3 regions of the Paenibacillus sp. JT31N7 genome follow, and region 1 is predicted to be linked to each of the others. Evidence: riboswitches for the same ligand, from Rfam matches in the RefSeq annotation. Region 1 holds a riboswitch; each other region holds the start of a gene.
The links. A riboswitch is a leader RNA that binds a small molecule or an ion and turns the genes downstream of it on or off. The one in region 1 is predicted to bind cyclic di-AMP.

Region 1 (4,632 bases):
GCTCGCCGACAGGCTTGCCGAATTCCGTGATGCCCAGCTTCGTCAGGACTGTCTTCGCCGTTGTGCCGGCCTCCCAGGCGTCCAGCTCGTCCATTCTCGCCTGCACCCGCATCAGCTTCTGCTGGACAGCCTCGTCCTCGGGGCTGCTCTCAAGCGCCGCAAGCGCCTGCTCGTAGTCGCGGAGCACCTTCATAAGCGGCGTTTCTCCGTAGAAAACCTGCTCCAGAACCGTTGAACGTTCATCGAACTCAGGCTGCTGCGGCAAGTACTCCACCCGGAAGTGATTGGAATGAACGATCGATCCGGAGTCCGGCTTTTCCAAACCGGCCAAAATTCTCAGCAGGGAAGACTTGCCGGTGCCATTGACACCGATCAGGCCGATCCGCTGCTTTTCCGAGATCGTAAAGGAAATATCGTCGAAGAGAACTTTCTCTCCGTAAGTTTTTACTAGATGTTCGGCATGAATAATACTCATGAGTTCCTCCGTCCTTAAGCGGTCGCGCCAAATGAATCCGGCTGCCCTCATGCCCGCCGTTCGGCGTTTTGGATGAGACCAGCCGGATGTACAAATCGAGTTCGCCGAATTAAACCGGGCTGACCGGATTTTCCGGCTGTCCGGGGTCGCTAGCTGCTGCGGCCGGATGCAAGATATATTGCAGCAGAAGAGAAGCCGTTCCCGCGATGGCGTCCACATGCGTGCGTTCCATGCCATGCGAGGCATGAACGCCCGGTCCGATCAGCGCCGCACGGATGTTGCTGCCTCCGCGAAGAGCCGCCGAAGCGTCCGAACCGTACTGCGGATACACATCCACTACGTGCCGGATGCCGGAATGTTCGGCGAGGCGGATAAGCTGAGAGGTCATCGCGTAGTCGTAAGGACCGCTGGAATCTTTTGCACAGATGGAGACGTCCTGCTCGGTGCAGGTCAGATCGTCCCCCATGGCTCCCATGTCGACGGCAAGGAGCTCGTCAATGTCGGCCGGGATGTAAGAAGCCCCGTGGCCGACTTCCTCGTAAGTGGTCAAAATGATTTTAACGGTGCAGGCCGGTTCGATCAGCTCGTTCTTTAGAAGATCCATAAGCGCGAACAAGGCGGCCACGCTCGCTTTATCGTCGAGATGACGGGATTTGACATACCCGTTCTCCAGCATGCGAACCCGCGGCTCGAAGGAGACGAAATCCCCGACACGAATTCCCAGTTTCTGCACCTCTTCGCGATTGAAAGCCAGTTCGTCCAGGCGCACTTCCATATTCTCCTCGACGCGCTTGTGGTCTCTCGCATCCGGAAAAACGTGAACCGAAGGCTTGGTCGTTAAAATGGTGCCTTCATAGCTGAGTCCCTGGCGGGTATGAACGCGGCAGTACTCGTTTTCGATGGCGGCCATCATAAAACCGCCCACCGATGTAAGGCGCAGACGCCCGTTGTCCTTGATGGACCGGACCATCGCACCGAGCGTATCCACATGGGCCGAGAGCCCGATCGTGTAATCGCTCCGTTTACCCGGAATCGTGATGATGCCGCAGCCTTTATTCGTCAGTTCCAGCGTATAGCCAAGCTTCTCGGTTTCCGCCTTCACTTTATCCATAATGTGATGGGTGTATCCGCTCGGACTCGGCGTTTGCAAAAGCATGTCCAGCACTTCGAGCAGATACGTTCTGTTTACTTGCTCCATAAACTCAACCTCTCCTTTTTTAACCCGGTGCGAGTAGTGTCGCCCAATCGAACCGTTTAGCGGCATTCTCACCGCCTGAACGGCGGCCGGTTTCCGTTTGTGAGCGCTATGTAAAGTCTTGCTTCTACTTAATACCCCGAAACTCCCTCTATCCATCAGTCCTAAAACAAGCGTCAGTTTTGACTTGCGTGCATCAATTTTCACTCGCAGATAGGCGATGGTTTTATTTTCATGGAAATTTTTGCCGAATACCTTCATTTTAGAAGGAACTCTCCGGTTTAGTTTCTTGCAATATGATTGTAAAACCGGGTTCGGATTCCGAAATTTCCAGGCGGATTCGGCGTGCATTCAAAAGCGCCTCTTACAGGTGATACTACACTGTTTCCCCTCTGTTTTCAAACGATAAACCCGTTTAGCGGAAAACAATCCGGCCGTTACTGGAAAACTTTGAGCGGTGAAATCTAGCAAATCGCATGCTAGGATTAAAAGGCTTCTTCCGGGACGGAGCGCAGCACAGAGCGTCATGCCTGCTGCTCTTCTCAGGCGGAAAGCAAAAAAACAAGGCCGAAGCTTCTACGGAAGCACGGGGGAACCCATTTTTGGGGTGAAGCCATGATGTTCATGGCCGGGTGATTGCTCTTTGACCCGAATCCGTCAGCTAACCTCGCAGGCCGAAAAAGGAGAGATTCTAACTTGAAATCTATCAAAAAAGCAACTCTCGTTGGTGTTTTTGCCCTTACGTCCGTTTTCGCTACAGGCGCCGCATCCGCCGCGCCATGCAACGTTTCCGGCGGAGACACGCTTGCTGCTCTTTCGAACAAATACGGCATTGATCTCGCCTCTCTTCTCACATCCAATCCGCAGCCCAATAATCCGAATTTCATTTGGAAAGGCATGCAGATCGTCGTACCGGCTGCACCTCCCGCCGCGGAAAAACCGTCTGCCGAGACGCCGGTCGCACCTGAAAAGAAACCGGAGGCCCAGAAGCCTTCCGCACCTGCGGCAAAACCGAGCGCTCCCGTGAACACGACGAAACCGACAAAACCGACAACCAAGCCTTCCGCACCGGCTGCTGCTCCGACACCGAAACCGGCTGAAAAACCGGCCGCTTCCCAATCGGAATATGCGGATCAAGTCGTAACGCTCGTGAACCAGGAACGTGCCAAAGCCGGCTTAAAACCGCTTGCTTCCGACAGCGCGCTTGCCGCGATGGCACTGGATAAAGCGAAGGATATGTACACAAATAACTATTTCGATCACAATTCTCCAAAGTACGGATCTCCATTTGATATGATGAAATCTTATGGCATCTCTTATACGTATGCAGGCGAAAACATCGCCAAAGGACAGCGCACACCGCAGGATGTCATGAATTCCTGGATGAACAGCCAGGGTCATCGTCAAAACATTTTGAGCCCGAACTTCACAAAAATCGGAGTCGCTTACTACAACGGCGAATGGGTTCAAGAATTTATCGCGAACTGATTGATTTTGTAAATGCACAGATGCAAAATTTAAATTAAGGCAATAATTTTATCATACGATCCAATCTAAATGCAGCTATGTACATCGGCCGTTCCTTAAATGGAACCGGCCGCTTTTTTTTGCGTAAAAGGCAGGCTGTAAGGAGCCAAATGCCTGGGTCAAAAGTAAGGAGTCGTCATAATGATGCAGGCGTTGGGGAAACTAGGCTGGACGATTTTTTGAAGTAACGCACCTATAAAAAACAATCTATCCATCGCAAACATTAAGATCAGGGGATTCTGTAGTAGAGCTATGATCATTATACGTTATTTTTATATTCTTTCAGATAACAACCTTACTGTGGCATTAAGCTAATCGGAAGGAGAGTTCCGCCGTTGAATGACATCGGAACAAAGGAATTCGCTCACCTTGAGATGATGATCATGACTTTCACGTCGCTTGTACTGTCGGCGGCTAAAACTATAAAAGAACCCGCCGCGATAAACGGCAAGTTCTTACGGATATAACTGATTTTTTGAAAAATTAGCTTTCAAAGTCTACGCATGGAGCAACGCCGTCTTTGGCTTCACCCATATAGGCGAGCACATCCTGATGGACGGGGTGCACATTGTATGCTTTGAGGTCTTCAAGAGAGTTAAACTTGGTGATCAAAACCAGATCATAAGAGCGTTCGGAATGGATTACATCCGCCCCTACTTCGATATGCAGCAGTTCGGAAATTTTACCTTCCATGTTTTGAAGTTTGGCTCTTGCTTGTTCCACGGACTCCGGGCTGCGGTCTTTAAGCTTGAAAAACACGACATGTGTAATCATTGGGCATTCTCCTCTTTCCCGTTTCTTCAACAACCTGTCCATTATATCATTAACGTTACGGGACCGGAACACATCAGCAGGTTCTGAAGCTAAATTCGGTGTGAATGATCCGCACGATATCACCGTCTTTCAAAGCGACCATTTGGTAAGGAATCAGCATCCCGTCGTTTAAAAACGTACCGTTTCGCGAGCCGAGGTCTTTGACCGCGTACCCTTCCGGCGTCCGTAAAAACTGCGCATGAATCCGCGAGATTCCCAGCACATTTTCGATATAGTCGGCATCCCCTTCACCGCGCCCGATTATAAAAGAATCCGTATCGAGCAGAATCGTTTCTTTACGCCCTTCCCGCATAACTTCGAGTACGGGATGACGGAACTTTGCAGGTGGCGGTGCTAACTCTGCTCCGAGAAAAACCGTCTCGTCTGCGGTCGTCACCGCAGATAAAGGAGGAGCCAGGAGCGTCGTACGTTCGCCCAAACCGGCGTAGTACTGCTCAAGCGACACCGGCTCCCGTTCAGCCGCAGGCGGATACAGGCTGCTGCCGGGGGGTGCCGCTTCTTTCGATTGGCTGGTACGGCGGCGGGGAAAGCCGATAGCCAGCAGAACGTAAGCGGCATCCAGCGCCAGCAGCGTCGCTCCGCTGCTGATATACAGCAGCGG
Region 2 (4,632 bases), on a different contig from region 1:
CGATGAAGCTATCCAAAGGGCGTGGGATAATGGAGTAACCCGGATTGTTAACGTAGGGTTCAACCGCGAAACCATTCCTTCTTCCATCGAGCTTGCCGAGAAGTACGATTTTATATGGACGACTGTAGGCTGGCACCCGACAGATGCCATTGATATGCAGCCGGGCGACCTTGAATGGATCGAAGAACTGTGCAGGCACGAGAAAGTAGTGGCGATCGGGGAGATCGGGCTGGACTATCACTGGGATACGTCCCCGAAAGATGTGCAGGCAAAAGTGTTCCGCGAGCAGATCCGCCTTGCACGAAAGGTCGGGCTCCCGATCGTGATCCATAACCGCGAGGCTCATCAAGATATCGTCGATATCCTGAAAGAAGAAAAAGCCGCCGAAGTCGGCGGCATTATGCACTGCTATTCCGGCAGCTGGGAAACGGCGAAGAAGTGTCTGGATATGAATTTTCATATTTCCTTCGGCGGGCCCATTACGTTCAAAAACGCCAAGCAGCCCAAGGAAGTCCTCAAGCAGGTGCCGCTTGACCGCCTGCTTATCGAAACGGATGCGCCTTATTTGACGCCGCATCCGTTCCGGGGCAAGCGCAACGAGACGTCCTATGTGCGTCTCGTTGCGGAAGCGGCCGCCGAGCTGCGCGGCATGAGCCTCGAGGAACTCGCCAAGGTGACGACGGACAATGCCGTGCGCCTACTCGGCCTCAAATGAAGCGGTAAATTTCCGCTTCATTACCGTGGCGCAAAGCACGAGGCCAAGCGCGAGGCCCGCGAGCGGAGCGGTTGCATAGACGCCCGCTCCGCTTAACAGCATCAGCAGGGTAAAAACGAACCCCTGCAGGATGAAAGCGGCGCTGATGATCCGCACCACGGCGTCCACTTTCCGGCGGGGATCTACCGGATAAGTCTGCAGCCAGAACGTGTAGCGGTGCGATTGTTCCAGCGAAGTAAGCTGGATCACCGAGATGAACATGGCCACGAGGCAGACGGCGGCGGCAACCTGTGCGGATTGAACGGCCGCGGCCGCCAGACCGGCGACAAGCGTGATCCGGACGACGATGCCGAGCAGCTCCGAACGGACAAACGTCTTCGTGAAGAGATACAGATAAAGAGATGAAGACCGGAACGAATACCGGTCCGCAATGCCCGCCAGCCATCGTCTCTGTTTTACCCGCACAGGTAGCTGGGGCACATCGGCGAAGCCGCTAAAAAACAAGTACAGCCGGTACTGCTGCTTGCGCTCGTTGTCGATGAGATAATCCCAGGCGACGCCGATTGCCCGCCGTCCGGGCCCAAGCCTGTACACGGCTATCCAGACGGCAAGTCCAGTCAATAGAACGATCCCGCCCGGAAGCGGACCCGTTCCGAACAAGGCGAATACGACGGCTGCGCTTAAGATCCAGCGGTAACCCGCCGAGACCAGACGCCATCCGGGAGATGAAAAACGGCCTTCCTGCCACGATCCGAGCAGGTTGGCTATTTTTATTAGAAGAACAAAAATCGCCATCAGCCACAAAGGCTGTCCTTCCGTACCCGTGCAGTGTTTGTACAAAGGCCAAATAATCAGCATCAGAATGAGGGAGCGTGCGGCCTGGATCCCTAAACTGTAGCGGAAGGCCGCCCGGAAGAACACGTTCATAACGGGTTCCAGCGGAAGCAGAAACACCCGGTCCGCATTCCTTAGGAGCGTGCGCACAGAGCCGGCTGCAAGAGCCGGAACGAGCACGAGCAGAACGATCCAGATATAGGGAAAAGATGTCGGAAGCTGTTGAAGTATTTTTGCGTAATAATAAGAAGAAACGATAAAAATCAGGAAAAGAAAACCGAAAAACTGGCTTCTTGCGACATAAGCCCAGTAGCGGGACGTTTCCTGCCGGTAATGGTCGAATCTCCGCTTCCACAGCTGCCGGACTGCTGCGGCCGTACCGTCTCTGTGAACGGCTGCTTCGTGGTTCATGCCGGATTCCTCCGCACCAGCTCATAGAACAGCTCGTCAAGCGTCGCATCGGACAGCCCGGTTTGTTGTCTCAGTTCCTCCAGCGTGCCTTGGGCAAGAATCCGTCCCTGATGGAGAACGACGAACCGGTCGCAGTATCTTTCGATCGTGGCGAGGATGTGAGAACAGATCAGGAAGCTGGCGCCCCGGCTCTTGAAGTCCGCCATAATGTCGAGAAGAGAACGCATCGCCAGCGGGTCAAGGCCCAGGAACGGCTCGTCAATGACATAAAGCGCGGGCTCGACAAGAAACGCATTCATGATCATGACTTTCTGCTTCATCCCTTTGGAAAGCTGGCCCGGGAAGCTTTTGCGCTTAGGCTCCATCTGGAACTCGCTCATTAGGCGGCCGGAACGTTCCTGGTACACTTCCTTCGGAATATCGTAAGCCATCGCCGTCAGTTCCAAATGCTCTTCAATCGTGAGATCGTCGTACAATTCGGGAGACTCCGGTACGAAAGAATACGAGGACCGGTATCCCAGCGGGTCTTCTTCCAGGGTCCGGTTACGGATGCGGACGCTGCCTTCCTGGGGCTTCAGGAGCCCGAGGATGTGTTTGATGGTCGTGCTTTTTCCCGCTCCGTTGAGTCCGATCAGACCCACCATTTCACCTTGTCCGACTGTAATATCGAGATCGCGGAGAATCGGTTTTCCGGGCAGATAGCCTCCGCTGAGACGGGAGATGTGAAGAATTGGATCCATGCCTTCACCTGCTTTTCTTCAATCGGTTATTGCGGCTTTCGGCCATTTCGGGCTGATTGCCGTATCTTTTATTATAGTCAAAAAATGCCTGGAAGCCCAATGCCCAAGCGGAACGGCGGAAATGGAGGAAACTAGGAGTGAGATAACGGGAGAAAAAAGGAGAACGACTGCAAGATAATTAGATAAATGCCGTTGGTTTGGTTAAATTTGCTTATTTTTAAGGAATATGACCCCTTTACAGGTTGGATATTTGAGCGTAATATACTTTCATGATAACTTAATAAACGCCAAGTTTTAACGCTGAGTTTCCGTAAAAGGAAAACGGGGGAACCGCTGTCAAGGTCGGAACAGTTTTGGGCCGATACAACAGGAAACAATTTGGGGTGAATCTCAATGGCAGGTGCAGGCAGCACCGCCGGCGAGTAGGGCAGCTCTCACGGCCCGAATCCGTCAGCTAACCTCGTAAGCGTACCGGGAGAGATAACCAACTGTCGTGTCATTCTGTTTAGTCGCGCTCACACACAGGCCACCGGGAAGCTTTCTCTTTCCGATGGCCTTTTTTGTTCCATATCGGACGGGTATCCGACCCGCATACAGGTAAACATCAAGCGGAGGTGGTGCAGACCCCGTGAGACTGAGAGCAACCGGTCAGCCGGCGGGAAAGTAGCCAATTGCAAGGGTTCCGTTAGGAACCACCAAATAAACCTAAGTCGCGTCCAATCATCATGCGTATCACAGAGGCGAGGCTTTGAAGGAGGACCGAAGAAGTGGGCAATATCTCGCAACCAGAGACCCATGTTAAGCGATCATCCAGCATGTCCTTCGCATTGCGATGGAAGCATGAAAACTTGCGTATGATCATCCTTGCAGCTATCATTTCATTCGCTTTGACTTTCATGTTTTTGGTGTTGTTATACGGTACGGCTGGTAAAAGCGTATCATTGGTGGTAAACGGACGAGAAACCGTTGTGGAAACAAGACAATGGGTCCTGCAACGCCTACTGGATGAACAAGCCATTACAATCGGTGAGCACGATCAGATATCTATGCCGCTGGACGGCAAGATTCAAGACGGTCAGAAGATTGTCATCGATCATGCATCACCCGTGCAGCTAACTGCCGACGGGCAGACACAAACTGTGCATACCACTGCGAAAACGGTAGATGAAGTTCTGCAAGATTCAAATATTTCGCTGGGAGAGCACGACAAAGTGACTCCGGCCAAAGACACGGAGCTTTCAGCCAATGCGGCTATCGAAGTTGTCCGGGTGAAGAAAGAAACGGAAGAAATTTCGGAGCCCATCGCATTCAGTGTGGTCAAGAAATCCAATGAGGATCTGCTGAAAGGCAAAGAGCAGGTCGTACAGGAAGGCCAGGAAGGCGTATTGGTCAAAAAGAAAGAGAAGATTTTCGAAAACGGAAAACTCGTATCCGAGCAGGTTATCGATCAAGCAGTCAAAAACGCCAGTGTGGATAAGATTGTGGCTGTAGGCACAAAAAATCCGGTCGTTACGGTGGCAGCCGCATCCGAACCGGTTAAGCCTAAGCAGGTAACTAAAGCAGGTACCGACATAGACGCGAAGAAAATATTAAAGAACGTTACCTTGACCGCATACTCTTCCCAAGAGCCGGGCGTTGGTAACCGGACCGCCAGTGGAACGAAACCAGTGCAAGGCCAGACGATTGCCGTAGATACATCAGTCGTGCCGTTAGGCTGGTGGGTGTACATTGAAGGCATCGGATACCGCCGTGCAGAAGATACGGGCGGTGCTATTAAAGGCCAGAAAATGGACGTATATTTCGACAGCATGAGTTATGCCAAGACTTTCGGTGTGAAACGGGGATATACCGTTTATGTCATCGGTCCGAATAAACCGACACAAGATTAGGATAACATGTTACCTGAAACGAAGATTTACAAACCGGTAACAA
Region 3 (4,632 bases), on a different contig from region 1:
TTAACATAATTTACATAATCGGACAACCCTTTTTGTTGTGTCTATTTTGTAACAAATCCCGGATAAATTTCCTCCCTCTAAACAAAACTAGTGAAAACGCCTTTAGAGGAGGGTGCCCCATGAAACGTGCAGCCCTGACTGCCTCAGCCGCCATCTTGCTGGCCTTCGTCTCCGCATGTTCTCCGGCAAAACTGCCGAACGAGGGCTCGACTTCTTCCCGGCTGGACGAAAACCGTTTTATCCCGCACTCTCTAAGCGAAGTTCCAGGTCCGTCATCCGTACCAGGTCCGGCAATATTCCAGCCTACGAAAGATCCGGCGATCCAGAAGAAAAACGCCGCGACTCCTTCGGCATCACCGGCTACTCCGGTCCCTTCGCCTTCCGTACCCGTAAAACCTAAACAAGCAGCCGCTCCTAAACCGGAACCGAAAAAGAAAGACGTTCCCGTTCAGAAGCATCATCAGGAAGCGAACGCCCTTCAGAAAACGGAGCAGCGCAAGCTGAGCTTAGCCGAGATTCATCACAAGTACCCTGCGGTTTTCCGGATGAGAGGAACCTCCCAAGGAAAAAAAATCGCGCTCACGTTTGATGACGGGCCCGATCACAAATATACCCCGCAAGTGCTCGATATTTTGAAAAAGCATCGGGTGAAAGCGACCTTTTTCGTGATCGGGAGCCGCGCTAAGGCACATCCCGAGATTATCGACCGGATGGTGCGGGAGGGTCACGTCGTAGGCAACCACTCGTACACCCATCCTTTTATGCCCAAACTGACCGCCTCGGAATTTTCTTCGCAAATTATGCGTACCCAGGACGTCATCAAACAGTTGACCGGATATACGCCCAGACTTGTGCGGCCTCCTTACGGAGCCATCAATGAAGAGCAGGTACGCTGGATGTCCGACCATCGCCTGATGGTCATGAACTGGGATGTGGATTCTCTGGATTGGAAAGGATTATCGGGCAAGCAGGTATACCGCAACATTGTGACCAAAGCCCGGGCCGGTTCAGTCATACTGCAGCACAGCGCGGGAGGTAACGACAAGCACGATCTCAGCGGTACAGTCACTGCTCTTCCCGATTTGATCCGTTCCTTGAAATCGAGCGGATACAAGCTGGTCACGGTGCCGGAGCTGATGGGAATTTCCAAGGGTCTGTAACGCACAAAAGACGGGAGCATTCGCTCCCGCCTTCTTTTCGGCTCCTATTATTTAAGAATGTACACTTTCACACTTTGATAGCCAAAGTTATTTACTTTCTCCTTGGAGCCCGGAACGAAGATATCGATCCGATTGCCTTTGATCGCGCCGCCGATGTCCGTCGCTTTGGCGATCATTCCCTTGGCCGGGAGGCCCGGGAAAGCATAACCCGTTACATATACGGTGGAGCCAAGCGGAATAACTTTCGGATCGACCGCGATGGTGCCAACGGTCAGTTTGTTGCCGTAGTAATCGATTCCGGCATATCCGCCGTTCTCGCTTGGGTCCGCGGAATAAGCGGATGCCTTGATAGAAAGCGCTTTTTTGTATTGAACCTGTTTGCCCGCCGCGGTTGTCAGCGTCTGCCCGGATTTTGCGGAAGCCGATGCGGCTTTGGCAGCCGGTTTCTTAACGGCCTTATTCTCCGCGCTTTTCTTCGGCTCGGAAGCCTGCGGCTTGCTGCTCTTCTGAAGAGCCCCCGAAGGTTTTATGGAATCCGCTTGGCTTGGCGAAGCCGGTGCCTGCGCCGGAACTTTTAACGTCGCTTTTAAAGCTTTAAGCTGCTCAGGAGCCGCTTCCCCCGCAATTTTCAGCTCGCTGCCTGCCGGCAGGCTAAGCGGATCCGCATCGGGATTTAACGATAAGAGGTCAAGAACGTCCATATTCATTTGGGAAGCGAAGTTCCACATGGAATTTGGCTCGGATAATACCAGAGTTTGATTTTCCGGTGTCAGGAAGGATTGGGCAAGTTCCGAATCGGCTGCTTGTCCTACCGTATCGGCAATGCCGGCGGCGATCTCCTGATAAGATTTGGCCAGTTTCCAAAACATCAGACCGTCGTTTTTAGCCGCTTCCGTTTCAGCCGCCTGCGACTGGAATGCGGAAGATGCCGCCACCACTGCACCTAGTAGCAGAGTAGCGCAAGTTTTTTTCCAATGATGCTTTAAAGCCATAGTTGATGTACGCTCCTTCTCGGTATTGCCTACGAGGTTAGCTGTCGGGTTTGGACTGAGAAGTCGCCCACGCTGTTGCCAGCGATTCACCCCTATCGGACGCCGCAGTCATGCGATACGGTTCCGAAGTAAATCATCCCCCGCACCTCATCCTCCCCTGGAAAATCCGGGAAACGATTGAAGTTTCGGCTCTTTACACAAGCTATCACATACATCTTTAGAAACAAACACACACAAATTGGTAAAAACCGACCTTTTCATTTTTTTAATCCGCCGGATAACCTGCTGCAAAAAGCTGATTCTTCAAGCCTATTTGAAGCCTGTTCCGCCCTTTAAACCGAAAAAATCAAAGGGAGAAAATTAACGTTATGCTCAGCGCACGCTTATGTAATTCTCATCTATTTCTCAGAAAAACCATCATTTATTCACCTTGCGGCCAGGTAATTCATCCCATAGGAGGAAACCTTTATTTGGCGATTCGTTTGCTTTCTCTCGGCTTTTCTTCGATTTTTACGGCTGCCTGGCTTCGTACCGATTCTACAGTCGGACGTTTCTTTCCCTCGTAAATATCATCGAAAGGACGAAACGGCACGTTATCGGACCGGTCAAATTCCTTCGGTTTGCGCAGACCTAATGATGCCGCTAAAAGAACTAACATGCCGATCAGCAGGCTTAATGTAATCCCCATGAATAGCAGCCTCCTTTCGATTCCAAAATCTAGGTTCTATTCCTAATTCTTAAGCAACTTATTCCAGTTTATCATACTTATAGGTAAAATGTGGTATTTATTTGCTTGAAATAGACGATTTTTTTAAGATTTTTCGTAAGTACGACATAATTCTTGCCTATTTCCAGCTTTTTAATAAAAATTCTTACTAGACGCCGACGCTTTAAACAGACTGTTTAGCTATAACTTGTATATAAGTAAGACACCTTCAGAAGGGGAAACGTTCCGGAAAAATTAGCAATCTTATTCAATTTTTCCATATCCATTGACTATCGGTCTTTCCCCGGCTTTAAAATTATCCGAAAAAAGACGGGTTTCCCCGTCTTTTTGTCCAGGCCGCTAGAAAATTTTCTGGGCAGCCCTTTCGTCTTTAAGTATTTCCACCGCTTCGCGGAATCGCATCGAGTGGACGATTTCCCGTTCACGCAGAAATTTCAGGCCATCCTGAAGATCGACGTCGTCCGTCAGATCGATGAGCCACTGATACGTGGCGCGGGCCTTTTCTTCCGCTGCGATATCTTCGTAAAGGTCGGCGATGGGATCGCCCTTGGCTTGAATGTAAGCTGCCGTCCACGGTACGCCGGCCGCATTTTGGTAATACAAAGCCGAATCGTGATTGACGTAATATTCGCCCAGACCCGCGGCTTTCAGTTGGTCGGGGGTAGCGTCTTTCGTAAGCTTGTAGATCATCGTGGCAATCATCTCGAGGTGAGCGAATTCTTCTGTCCCGATGTCATTCAACACCCCGATCACTTTGTCCGGAATGGTGTAACGCTGGTTCAAGTAACGCAGCGCGGCGGCAAGTTCCCCGTCCGCACCCCCGTACTGCTCGATCAGAAGTTTGGCCATGTGCGGATCGCATTTGCTTACACGAACCGGATACTGCAGTTTTTTCTCGTAAATCCACATTGGAATCCCCCGTCTCCTTAAGCATATCCGTGCTTGATCTTCCGGCCAGGCCGTTCATACAGTTCCCTCTACACACGTTACACCTGCCAAGGCCAGGGAGCTTCGGCCCACTCCCAAGTCTGCTGCGGCAGCGCATTTTGCCCGTATTGCAGAAGCGGTCCGTACAAACGCTCGTATTCCAGCGCGATTTGCTTCCGTTTTTGGGAAAATTCGTTGAACTGCTGCAGAGCATTGGCATCTTCGGGATGGGTGTCCAGGTACAAAGTCAATTCGACCAGTACGAAATCGGCCGCTTGCAGGTCGTGCAGAAGCCGGTAATAATTGTCATCCATTTGTTTTTGCATATGGTTGTCGTTCCCCTCTCTTTCGCTTTCGGACCGGATCAGCATCTGGGTTCGTAGCTGCTGTACAGTTCCGGCCAAAGGGTACCTAGCTTCAATGCCTCATAAGGGCTAAACTGCGGCAGGCACATGGGCTGGAACTGGATAAACAGGTGCGGCGGAGTTACGTACGTTTTGACAAGCTTCGGCGGACAGGGATCGAACGGCCCCACGAAGGGGTGATACATGCGGACTTCAGGATACAATGTGCTTCCTCCTTGTAACCGGTAATGGTGCGGCTCTGCAATACCATATGGCATTCGCCCAGGAGCGGTATGGGCGGGCGCCCAGATTCATGAAATAAAAGCGGAATAATCCGCAAGGTTGTCATCTCTATCGGCTCTATGAATATCTTATGATTGAAAGAGAGACGATCCGGGGAAGCTTTTTCCCCTTTAAAAAGGAGTGAGATGGCATGACACATCATCTGAAAGCTCCCCTTCTGACCCCGCCTCCGCAGCAGA

Region 2: it holds a riboswitch for cyclic di-AMP, as region 1 does, so the genes downstream of both, AC58P5_RS26860 (resuscitation-promoting factor) here and AC58P5_RS17085 (CAP domain-containing protein) in region 1, are expected to answer to the same signal.
Region 3: it holds a riboswitch for cyclic di-AMP, as region 1 does, so the genes downstream of both, AC58P5_RS12125 (3D domain-containing protein) here and AC58P5_RS17085 (CAP domain-containing protein) in region 1, are expected to answer to the same signal.

The regions. Positions count from the first base shown of each region.
Region 1 is NZ_JCAUAT010000003.1:539,776-544,407, reverse strand. It holds gene AC58P5_RS17095 (ABC-F family ATP-binding cassette domain-containing protein) at 1-475, opposite strand, end outside; gene AC58P5_RS17090 (M42 family metallopeptidase) at 585-1,673, opposite strand; cyclic di-AMP (ydaO/yuaA leader) riboswitch at 2,226-2,361, shown strand; gene AC58P5_RS17085 (CAP domain-containing protein) at 2,367-3,158, shown strand; gene AC58P5_RS17080 (Dabb family protein) at 3,681-3,971, opposite strand; gene AC58P5_RS17075 (DUF6382 domain-containing protein) at 4,045-4,632, opposite strand, start outside.
Region 2 is NZ_JCAUAT010000011.1:47,971-52,602, reverse strand. It holds gene AC58P5_RS26875 (TatD family hydrolase) at 1-715, shown strand, start outside; gene AC58P5_RS26870 (ABC transporter permease) at 698-1,960, opposite strand; gene AC58P5_RS26865 (ABC transporter ATP-binding protein) at 1,957-2,700, opposite strand; cyclic di-AMP (ydaO/yuaA leader) riboswitch at 2,989-3,183, shown strand; gene AC58P5_RS26860 (resuscitation-promoting factor) at 3,468-4,589, shown strand.
Region 3 is NZ_JCAUAT010000002.1:402,674-407,305, forward strand. It holds gene AC58P5_RS12120 (polysaccharide deacetylase family protein) at 120-1,160, shown strand; gene AC58P5_RS12125 (3D domain-containing protein) at 1,208-2,152, opposite strand; cyclic di-AMP (ydaO/yuaA leader) riboswitch at 2,164-2,353, opposite strand; gene AC58P5_RS12130 (hypothetical protein) at 2,619-2,840, opposite strand; gene AC58P5_RS12135 (manganese catalase family protein) at 3,219-3,788, opposite strand; gene AC58P5_RS12140 (spore coat protein CotJB) at 3,866-4,132, opposite strand; gene AC58P5_RS12145 (spore coat associated protein CotJA) at 4,171-4,356, opposite strand; gene AC58P5_RS12150 (glycoside hydrolase family 84 protein) at 4,584-4,632, shown strand, end outside.